Linked DNA regions of Acidisarcina polymorpha. The main gene of each other region encodes a partner of the protein of the gene in region 2 in a complex. Links are inferred from orthologs where the notes say so. Each region holds a gene or a part of one and is shown on either strand. Other genes may lie near its edges.

Region 1 (4,483 bases), 3.7 Mb from region 2 along the record:
ACCCTCACGTAGGAATGATCGCTGCAATTGCCCGCAGCCATCTTTCGCTGCCATCATTCGCAGCCATCATTCTATGATTAGGCCGAAACCGCCTCGGCAAGGCTCATTCCTATTTGCCTTCAGTCCCGATAAAGGGCGATCCGCCGGGAATCCCGGACGCGGAGACCCCAAATGGCAGGGCTTTGCTGCTCGATTGCATATGTTGGCCAGCCTGGTGCGTCCAAAGAACACCAACCCGACACTCAGGGAATTGGTGCCCTCCCTCCTGCGATTACACTAGAGAGAGCGTCCTTCGTTCCAGGCGTAACCCTCACGAGAAGCCAGGTAGTAGTCCTTGCAGCATCTGCTCAGCAAATTGAACCCGCAGCAGCGGGAGGCGGTCGAGGCCGTCGATGGTCCGGTGCTCATTCTCGCCGGCGCGGGGTCGGGCAAGACCCGCGTCATCACGCACCGCATCGCCTACCTTATCGAGGAACGCAATGTCGCGCCGGATTCCATTCTGGCCGTGACCTTTACCAACAAGGCCGCCGCCGAAATGGCCGAGCGGGTCGACAAACTGCTCGCCCACGGATCGCTCGCCAAGCCCCAGCTCTCGACCTTTCACTCGTTCTGCGTCCGGCTGTTGCGGCGGGACATCGAGTCGCTCCGCATCGGCGGCGAGGGCCTCACCCGCACCTTCGCCATCTATGACGAATCCGATCAGCAGTCGCTGGTCAAGCAGGTCATGCGCCGCATGGGCCTGGATGACAAACAGCTCACCCCGCGGGTCGTGCTATCTCGCATCTCCTGGGCCAAGAACCACATGCTCGATCCGCAGGAGTACTACCTCGGCTCGGCCGACCCGACCAGTGAGAAAGTAGCGCACGTCTTCGAGGCCTACCGCAAGGAATTGCGCAAAGCCAACGCGCTCGATTTCGACGATCTACTGCTTGAAGCAGTGCGCGTCTTGAAGTCCTCTGCCGAGGTCTGCGAACGCTACAACCGCCGCTATCGCTATCTCCTCATCGACGAATATCAAGACACCAACCGCCCCCAATATGAGTTGATGAAGCTGCTCGCCGGCACGGGACAGAACGTCTGCGTCGTCGGCGACGAAGACCAGAGCATTTACTCCTGGCGCGGCGCCGACATCAAAAATATTCTTGAATTCGAAAAGGATTTCCCGAACGTCAAGACGGTTCGGCTGGAGCAGAACTACCGCTCTACTCAGATGATTCTCGAAGCCGCTGGCGCCGTCGTCTCGCGCAATGCCCAGCGCAAAGGCAAGCATCTCTGGACCGCCCGCCAGGGCGGTTCGCTCATCGGCTACTATGAAGCTCCAGATGGAGAAAACGAGGCCCTCTTCATCGCCGACCAGGTCAACAAATACCTACGTAAGGCCGGGCAGGAGAGCGACGGCTCGGGCGAACCACCCCGCGCCGCCGTTCTTTATCGCACCAATTCCCAGTCCCGCCTGGTCGAAGAAGCGCTGCGCCGCTACGGTATCAGCTACACCATGGTCGGCGGCTTCTCCTTTTACGATCGCTCCGAAATCAAGGACCTGCTCAGCTACCTCAAACTGGTCCAGAATACCGACGACTCGATCGCCCTGCAGCGAGTCATCAATACGCCCCCCCGCGGCATCGGCAAAACCACAATGGAGACGATCGAGCGGCTGGCGCTTGAGACCGGCACTAGTCTCTGGACAGCCACTGGTCAAGCCGTCAAAGGACGGTTGCTGCCGCAGCGGGCCCTGCTTGCGCTTGAGAACTTCCGCCGCCTGATTCAAGATGCGCGCGCCATGCTCGCTCCCGGATTCGACGAAAAGCTCGCCGCCGATCTGGCAAATCAGCCCGATCAGGAACTTTCAGAAGCAGCCGGCTCCGGCATGGAAGGAGAGCCGGCAAGCAGCCTGGAACAGGATCCGGCAGACGTCGATACCAGCTTTGATTTCGCCGACTTCGATGACGACGGCCAGGGACTGCTCGGCCTCGAGTCGTTCGGCGACGAGCTGAAAGTCGATGCCACCGAGTTCAATCCTTTTCTTGAAGTCGTCGATGAATCCGGATTTCAGGCGGCAAAAGGACCCACTCCGCTCGAACAAGCCTCGCTTGCCAGAGTTTCGGCCCAGAAGCTGGCCGCTCTCGCTACCTCGGACGATCGGCCAGCCTTTCGCAAGCCCGGCGACGCAGCGACCCTCCCCGAGATCATTCGTTTCCTGATCGATCGAACGGGATATATCCGTGCCTTGGAAGAAGAAGGAACACCCGAGTCGCTCTCCCGGATCGAAAACCTGAAGGAACTTGCCAATGCCGCTCAAGATGCCCAGGCGCGCGGCGAGACCCTGCATGAGTTCCTCGATCACGCCGCTTTGGTGAGCGACGTCGACAAATATGATCCAAGTTCACGAGTGACGCTGATGACCCTTCACGCAGCCAAAGGCCTCGAGTTTCCGCTGGTGCTGCTCGCCGGTATGGAGGAGGGATTGTTCCCGCATTCGCGCACACTCAATGCCCCCAACGAACTTGAAGAGGAGCGGCGGCTCTGCTACGTCGGAATGACCAGGGCGATGGACACTCTTCTCGTCACCCGCGCTCGCTATCGCCGGCGCTATGGCAACGATATGCCGGAGGCCAGCCTGCCTTCTCGCTTCCTCGAGGAAATTCCCGCCGAATTGATGGAAGACCTGAGCCCCGTCCGGGCACGCACCCAAAGTTGGAGTGGCGGACGAAGCGCCGACTGGAATAGCCGCGGCCGTTCGCCTTACGGCGATGACGATATGGAATCGGGCCGGCACTACAGCTACGAGGACGAAGACCAGAGCGCTCGAGCGTCCTCTTCAGCGGCTGCCGGGTCGCGCTACGGCGGCGGTTTCCCGGCCAAGCCAACAGGGAAGTCAGGCGCGCCCGCAGGATCGCTCGACAATATCGCCCAGTTCTTCTCGGCGAAGGGCAAATCAGGATACGCCCCGCGGCCCAAGCTCGAAGTACCTCCAGCCGAAGGCGCAACTGGATTCAAGAGCGGCGAACGCGTCCGCCACCCGAAATACGGCGATGGCGTCGTGTTCCGGACCGAGGGTGACGGGGATTTGACAAAGGTCACGGTGCAGTTCGCCAAGTTCGGCGTCAAAAAACTAGTGGAGAAGTTTGCCAACCTTGAAAAGGTCTAGAGAGGGTAGGATCGGATTTGCCCGTATGTGCGCAAATTTCTGCCAAACGTTTTATTAAAAAGAGTGTAGATGGGCAACAGCATACCTGGCTAAGCTTAATTTCTGCATGCTGGCATAGCGTATGATCAACGCTCCGGTGTACATGGGTCCGGCGATTCGACTCTGACAACCCCCCTCCAGACCCACTCGGTATCGCCGATAAGTCTAGGAGGATCCAAGCCCCATCTAGTGGCCCTGGAACTAAATACCCCAAGGAGGCATCCTAAGGGTATAATCCGAGCGGAAGGAGACCAACATGAGAATGCGAGATGGTGTCGTTAACATCGGCCGGGATGGTGTCGTAAACTAGAAATGGCAGGAGCCGCCTCCGGTTGGCTACAGCATCTCATTGTTTACCTCCACTCCAGCGCCTTCAACGAAGTCTGGTTCCAGAACCTCGTCCTTGCCGTTACAGCAGCCATCGCAATTTTTACTCTTCGCTCTTCTTCCCGCCACGAAAGACGCAGAGCGACAGTCGACGTTGTCTTAGACCAACTAAAAGACGACTCACTGGTAAAAGCCCGCCTGCTAGTTCGAAATCTCAAAAACTCACCCGGTGGCATCGACAGTCAAGCTATTTTGGTTCCCCCCGATTCCCCTCAGCAACAAGCGTTCTTCACTGTGCTGAACTCTTACGAATTCATAGCTACAGGGTTGAAGACTGGCGCATTCGACAAGAAGACCTACAAACGGATATACTACAACAACGTTCTCGACAACTGGGTCATTCTCGAGGATTTCGTGCTGCGCTATCGGGAGAAATACAGGAAAGAGCACGGTCCAGCGCTCGGTCATAAAGCAGACACTCTATTTCAAGACTTTGAGCATTTGGCCGAAAAGCGGCGGAAGCACCCCCTCAAGTCATTAAAATAGCGTTTGATCCAACGCATCTGCCGATATGGGACCAGCTCGGTCCGGGGTAAGCAGCAGCCAACTCCGCGTCTACCGCGCGAGTACGCCGCGCAATCGCTCCCACCACGCTGGTTCGCGAAGACCCTCGAGCATCCACAGGTGATAGCGGCTCTGCTCTGCGCTATATGCCAGGCTCTTCCCGTCCGGGGAGAGACTTAGGTGGAGACCCGGGCGCATGCTGGTGGCAGGTCTGGTGTCCTTGCCGAGTCGTTTGATCGTCGTTGTCTTTCCCGAAGTCGGATCCACGGAGAAGAAGTCGGCTTCGTCGTCGTCCGTGATGCCGTAGAGCACCTTGCTGTCCTTCGAAAAGACCAGCGACTGCGTCCGGAAGTTGCCCAGGAACTTGTCCGCCTTTCCCGTCGGACTCACCAGCTGCCAACCATC
Region 2 (5,301 bases):
AGCCATGAGAAAGGCAACGAGGGTCACCCAGTTTTGCGGGTCGGCAATGGTCAGAGTACCGATAGGCGGCAGGAAGAAAAAGTTGTAGAGCACCGTGCAGAGCGCCGAGAGGTAGACCGAGTAAGCGAGACGCCAGCGTGTCGCCACCAACATAATCAAGACCAAGAAGGTGAGGGCGACAGTTGTCTGGTTCACGTGGAGAACGCGGCGATACACGGCCACCAGCAGCAGGGCGACCAAGGTGATCAGGGTATAACGGGCCGCCGTCAGCCGCCAGGAGGGCGATTCAGATGTCATCGAAAGAAGTCACCGCAACAGGAAATCAGCGCAACAGGCCGATGATACAGGCTCCAGGAGTTTCGGCCGGCAGAAGGCAGACCGCGCCGCCACCGCTGCATTTACCATCAAAGCAGGCAAACATGGATTTTCAGCTAGTCAGCGACTACAAACCTAGAGGCGACCAACCCCGCGCCATCGACGAACTTATCTCCGGCATTGCGGCGGGCGAGCAGCATCAGACGCTGCTTGGCGTGACCGGTTCGGGCAAGACTTTCACCATGGCCAAGATCATTGAGGCGCTGAACCGGCCAGCGCTGATCCTTGCTCACAACAAGACGCTCGCCGCCCAGCTCTTTCACGAGTTCAAGCAGTTTTTCCCCTCCAATGCGGTCGAGTACTTTGTCTCCTACTACGATTATTACCAGCCGGAGGCCTACATTCCGGCTGGCGACCTGTATATCGAGAAGGAAGCGACCATCAATGAAGAGCTCGACAAGCTGCGGCTCTCAGCGACGCGCTCGCTCTTCGAACGACGCGACGCCATCATTGTTTCGTCGGTTTCGTGCATCTACGGCCTCGGTTCGCCGGAAGCCTACTACGGCATGTTGATGTTGCTTGAAAAAGGCCAGAAGATCCGCCGCGAAGACATTACCCGGCGGCTGGTCGAGATCCTTTACGAACGCAATGACTCCGATTTTCGCCGTGGCACTTTTCGGGTACGCGGCGATGTCATCGAGGTCTTTCCGACTTACGACGAAAATGCCTTTCGCATCGAGCTTTTTGGCGACGAAATCGATTCGCTCGCGCAGATCGATCCGCTCTTTGGCACCGTCCGGCAGAAGTATGCACGGCTGCCGATTTATCCCAAGTCCCACTATGTCGTTCAGCCAGAGCGCAAGTCGACCGCGATCGGCACCATTCTCGAAGAGCTGGAATGGTGGGAGAAGGACCTCGAGAACCAGGGTCGTCTGGTGGAGTCGCAGCGGATTCATCAGCGGACGCGGTTCGACCTCGAAATGATCAAGTCGATGGGCTACTGCCACGGCATTGAGAATTACTCCCGCCACTTCTCGGGACGGCTGCCGGGCGAGCCTCCCCCGACGCTGCTCGATTATTTTCCTCGTGACTTTCTACTCTTCATCGATGAGTCGCATGTGACGGTTCCGCAGCTGCATGGAATGTGGCATGGGGACCGCTCGCGCAAACAGAACCTGGTCGATTACGGCTTCCGCCTGCCCTCGGCGATGGACAACCGTCCGTTGAAATTTGAGGAGTTTGAAAGCCGCACCGGTCAGATTATTTATGTCTCGGCGACGCCGAGCGCTTATGAGCTGACGAAGTCTTCAGGGGTGGTCGTCGAGCAGATCATTCGGCCGACGGGGCTGGTCGATCCGGAGATCGAGATTCGCCCGATCCGCGGCCAGATTGACGATTTGCTGGCCGAGATCCGCATTCGTGCGAAGAAAAATGAGCGCGTGCTGGTGACGACGCTCACCAAGCGGATGGCGGAAGACCTGGCTGGCTACTATACCGAGGTCGGGGTCCGCTGCCGCTACATGCACTCGGAGATTGAGACGCTCGAGCGCATTCGCATTCTGCGCGACCTGCGGAAGGGTGAGTACGACGTGCTCATCGGCATCAATCTGTTACGCGAAGGGCTTGACTTGCCGGAGGTCTCGCTGGTCGCGATTCTCGATGCGGATAAAGAGGGCTTTCTGCGCAGTTCAGGTTCGCTGATCCAGACCATCGGCCGCGCGGCCCGCAATGTGCATGGCCGGGCAATTCTCTATGCGGACAAGATGACCGATTCGATGAAGCAAGCGATCGATGAAACCAACCGTCGCCGCGAAGTACAGGTGGAATATAACGAAGAGCACGGGATCACGCCAACCTCGATCATTCGCGCCGTGGATATGTCGCTCGCCCAGATCCTCAAAGCCGAATACGCCGATTTGACCGACCAGGAAGCGACGATGCCTGAGTTCAAGAACCAGCTTGAGCTCGACGCCTATATTGCCAATCTCGAATCGGATATGCGCGAGGCGGCGAAGAAGTTCGAGTTTGAGAAGGCCGCGAAGCTGCGCGATCTGGTGAAGGATTTGCGGACGAAGGAGTTCTTGTTCGGCTAAGCTACTTAAGCTTTGTCAGGCCGGCGGGAGCGCAGCGAAGTGGAGGGACCTCGGTCTTCATACGAGAAACTATGGCAAAAGTATTGGTAGCAACCGGCTCAGGAATCCGAAGTTTCGCCCGCGATGGCGAGGCCGATGCCGAGCTCGTCGGGCATCCCATCTCGGCTATTTCTCAGGAGTTCGGGAGTCTAGGTCTCGCGGTCGTCGATCATCAGCACATTTGGCAGAGGAACTATGCCGGAGAATGGTCGATTGTAGCTGACGCCGGTATTCCATTGCAGTCGATCGTGGGTGCAGGGGCCACCATATTCGCGGGCGCCATGAACGAAGCGGCCGTCCTTCGGGTCTCTCCATCCGGTGAAGTGGAGCGACTAGCAAGCTTTGATCATGTCCCCGGACGCGAGCAATGGCTTGCAATAGGTCTGCCGTTGGGTGTTCGTGGCTTGACGGTGACTGCCGATGGCAGAGTCATCTTCGCAGCGGTGCACGTCGGTGGCATTCCGTTCTCTATCGACCGAGGCGATAGCTGGTTGCCCACAATTCCTGTAATGTTCGATGTGCACGAGGTGCGTGCACACCCATCGAGACCACACCTGGTGGCCGCCGCCTGCGCGGTTGGATTGTGCGTCAGCCAGGATCATGGGCAAACCTGGCGGACCTTCTCTGATGGTTTAGAAATCACGAACTCCCTTGCCGTGGGTGTGCTCGAAGACGAGGTATTGTTCAGCATCCAGGATGGTCCTTTTGCGAAACGCTCGCAGATATGGCGCTGGAAGTTGGGAAGCGATCATCTGGAGCAAGTTCGTGACGGACTGCCGGAATGGCTGGATGGCAAAGTCGATTCAAATTGGATTACCACCGGCAAAGACCAAGCTGCAATCCTCGATGGAGGGGGCAATCTGTGGCTCTCGCAGTCAGGATCGCGTGGCTGGGAATGCATCGCGAAAGGCCTTCCCTACTCTAGTGGATTATTGCTTCTCTGAACGAGAACGCTAGTGGCACCTTCTCAATGAAAGTCGTGGGACTGAACTTCCATATTTACCGCCTCTAACTGCAACACCCGGTCCGCGCGCACATGCACGACCGTATCTTGATTTTGTAACTTACCCTCCACTAACAGGAACTTTCCCCGCGTGATTAGCACACGCTCTTTCTCATAAAGCTCTGGGCCGATAATGACGTTCATAATTCCAGTTTCGTCTTCCATCGATAAGAAGATGAATCCTTTCGCCGTTCCTGGGCGTTGTCTTGCGATTACGCAGCCTGCTGCGCGCACATACGTGCCGTCACGATGAACCTGTAACTCCTGGGCGGAAAGAATTCGGCGGTGCCGTAGTTCGTCGCGGCGGTAAGCCATCGGATGGCGGCCGACGGTCACGCCGGTGCCGGAGTAGTCAGCGACTAACCGTTCCTCGGTTGTCATCTGGCGCAGCGGCGATTCATCTTCACTAACGGGAGCTACATCTTGCCGCCGCAATAAAGGGCCGACGGGTCGTCCCGCTTGCTCTACCTGCCAGAGCGCATCACGGCGATGTTCGACTCCGCCAAGGCTGTTCAGTGCGCCGACGCGCGCCAGTTGTTTCAGCTCGCGCGGATTGAGAAGAGGCACCCGCAAGGCCAGATCGTCAGCGGAGTGGAACGGACCATCCCGCTCACGCGCCTCGACAATTGCCATTGCGGCTTGCTGCCTCAATCCCTTGACATACAGCAGGCCCATGCGCAGAGAGAGGCTATCGTCCAGCCCCCGCTCGATAGTGCACTGCCAGTCGGAATGCAGGATGTCAATTACGCGGACCCGCAATCCATGCCGCTGCGCGTCTTTCACCAAAACCGCGGGCATGTAAAAACCCATAGGCTGATTGTTGAGCATGGCGCAGGTAAATGCCGCCAGGTAATGCACCTTGAAATAAGCCGAAGCATAGGCGATGAGCGCGAAGCTGGCGGCGTGCGATTCGGGAAATCCATAGAGCGCGAAAGAGGATATTCCCTGGACGATACGGTCTTGAGTTGCGGCGTCAAGATTTCGCTCGGTCATGCCTTTGCGGAGTTTCACTTCCAGCTCTTTCATGCGGGCCATGGAGCGTTTCATGCCGACGGCGCGGCGCAGCTCCTCTGCCTCTGCTCCGGTAAAGCCGGCCACGGTCATCGCAATTCGTAACAGTTGCTCCTGGAAGAGCGGTACTCCGAGGGTGCGCTCCAATACCGGTTTCAAGGAATCATGAAGGTAGGTGACTTCCTCCTTGCCTTGCCGGCGGCGCATGTAGGGATTCATATTGCCGCCCACAATAGGGCCGGGGCGAATGATCGCCACCTGAACGACGATGTCATAAAATTTGGTCGGCCGATTGCGGGGCAGGGAGGCCATCTGTGCGCGGCTCTCTACCTGAAACATGCCCACGGTATCTGCGCGTTGAAGGGTCTCGTACACCTTCGGATCGTTCTCGGGCAACTGCGCCAGATCTTCAGTCTTTCCGTAGTGACGAGGGATCAGATCGAGGCAATCATTCATCACCGCCATCATGCCCAGCCCCAGCAGGTCGACCTTGATCAACCCCATGTCGGAGCAGTCTTCTTTGTCCCATTGCACAACGGTCCGGCCTGGCATTGAGGCACGTTCGATAGGAACAACACGGTTTAATTGACCTTGACAGATGACCATGCCGCCCGAGTGCTGGCCTAAGTGTCGAGGAAGGTCTTGCAAGCGCAGAGACAGCTCCAAATATTTTGCGATGCGAGGATGCTGGAGGTCGAAACCGGCATGATGAAAGCTGTGGGCCATGGTGTCGTTCGGACCGCGCCACTCCCAATGCCCGACCAGGCTGGATAGCCGGCCGAGCGCTTCTTCATCGAAGCCAAGCGCCTTGCCTACTTCGCGCGCCGCGGACTTGCCACG

The links.
Region 1: the proteins of uvrB (region 2) and ACPOL_RS11065 are in contact, whole or in part, in a crystal structure (PDB 7EGT), measured with the Thermus thermophilus proteins. The link is inferred for Acidisarcina polymorpha from one-to-one orthologs. Residues at the interface, in WP_096411307.1 of Thermus thermophilus: Glu23, Leu25, Arg26, Asp27, Gly28, Glu29, Arg30, Phe31, Arg55, Glu326, Asp327, Phe328, Glu379, Ser382, Gln383, His398, Gly400, Arg401; in WP_096412145.1 of Thermus thermophilus: His654, Arg656, Phe657, Gln666, Asp668, Glu669, Lys680, Arg681, Leu682, Ser683, Lys685, Tyr686, Ala687.

Annotation. Positions count from the first base shown.
Region 1 is NZ_CP030840.1:2,571,353-2,575,835, reverse strand. The notes cover bases 1-3,348. They hold ACPOL_RS11065 (ATP-dependent helicase), read left to right. Parts: upstream 1-334; coding sequence 335-3,148; downstream 3,149-3,348. Also shown: ACPOL_RS11060 (DUF4760 domain-containing protein), read left to right, coding at 3,500-4,060; ACPOL_RS11055 (protein kinase domain-containing protein), read right to left, coding at 4,130-4,483. UniProt on the Escherichia coli protein: A helicase with DNA-dependent ATPase activity. Unwinds DNA duplexes with 3'-5' polarity. Translocates on single-stranded DNA with 3'-5' polarity. Initiates unwinding more efficiently from a nicked substrate than double-stranded DNA.
Region 2 is NZ_CP030840.1:6,318,936-6,324,236, reverse strand. The notes cover bases 1-2,913. They hold uvrB (excinuclease ABC subunit UvrB), read left to right. Parts: upstream 1-419; coding sequence 420-2,408; downstream 2,409-2,913. Other genes in these bases: ACPOL_RS26905 (beta propeller repeat protein), read left to right, coding at 2,480-2,913; ACPOL_RS26915 (ATP-binding protein), read right to left, coding at 1-297. Outside these bases: more of ACPOL_RS26905, read left to right, coding at 2,914-3,391; ACPOL_RS26900 (DNA polymerase III subunit alpha), read right to left, coding at 3,415-5,301. UniProt on the Escherichia coli protein: The UvrABC repair system catalyzes the recognition and processing of DNA lesions. A damage recognition complex composed of 2 UvrA and 2 UvrB subunits scans DNA for abnormalities.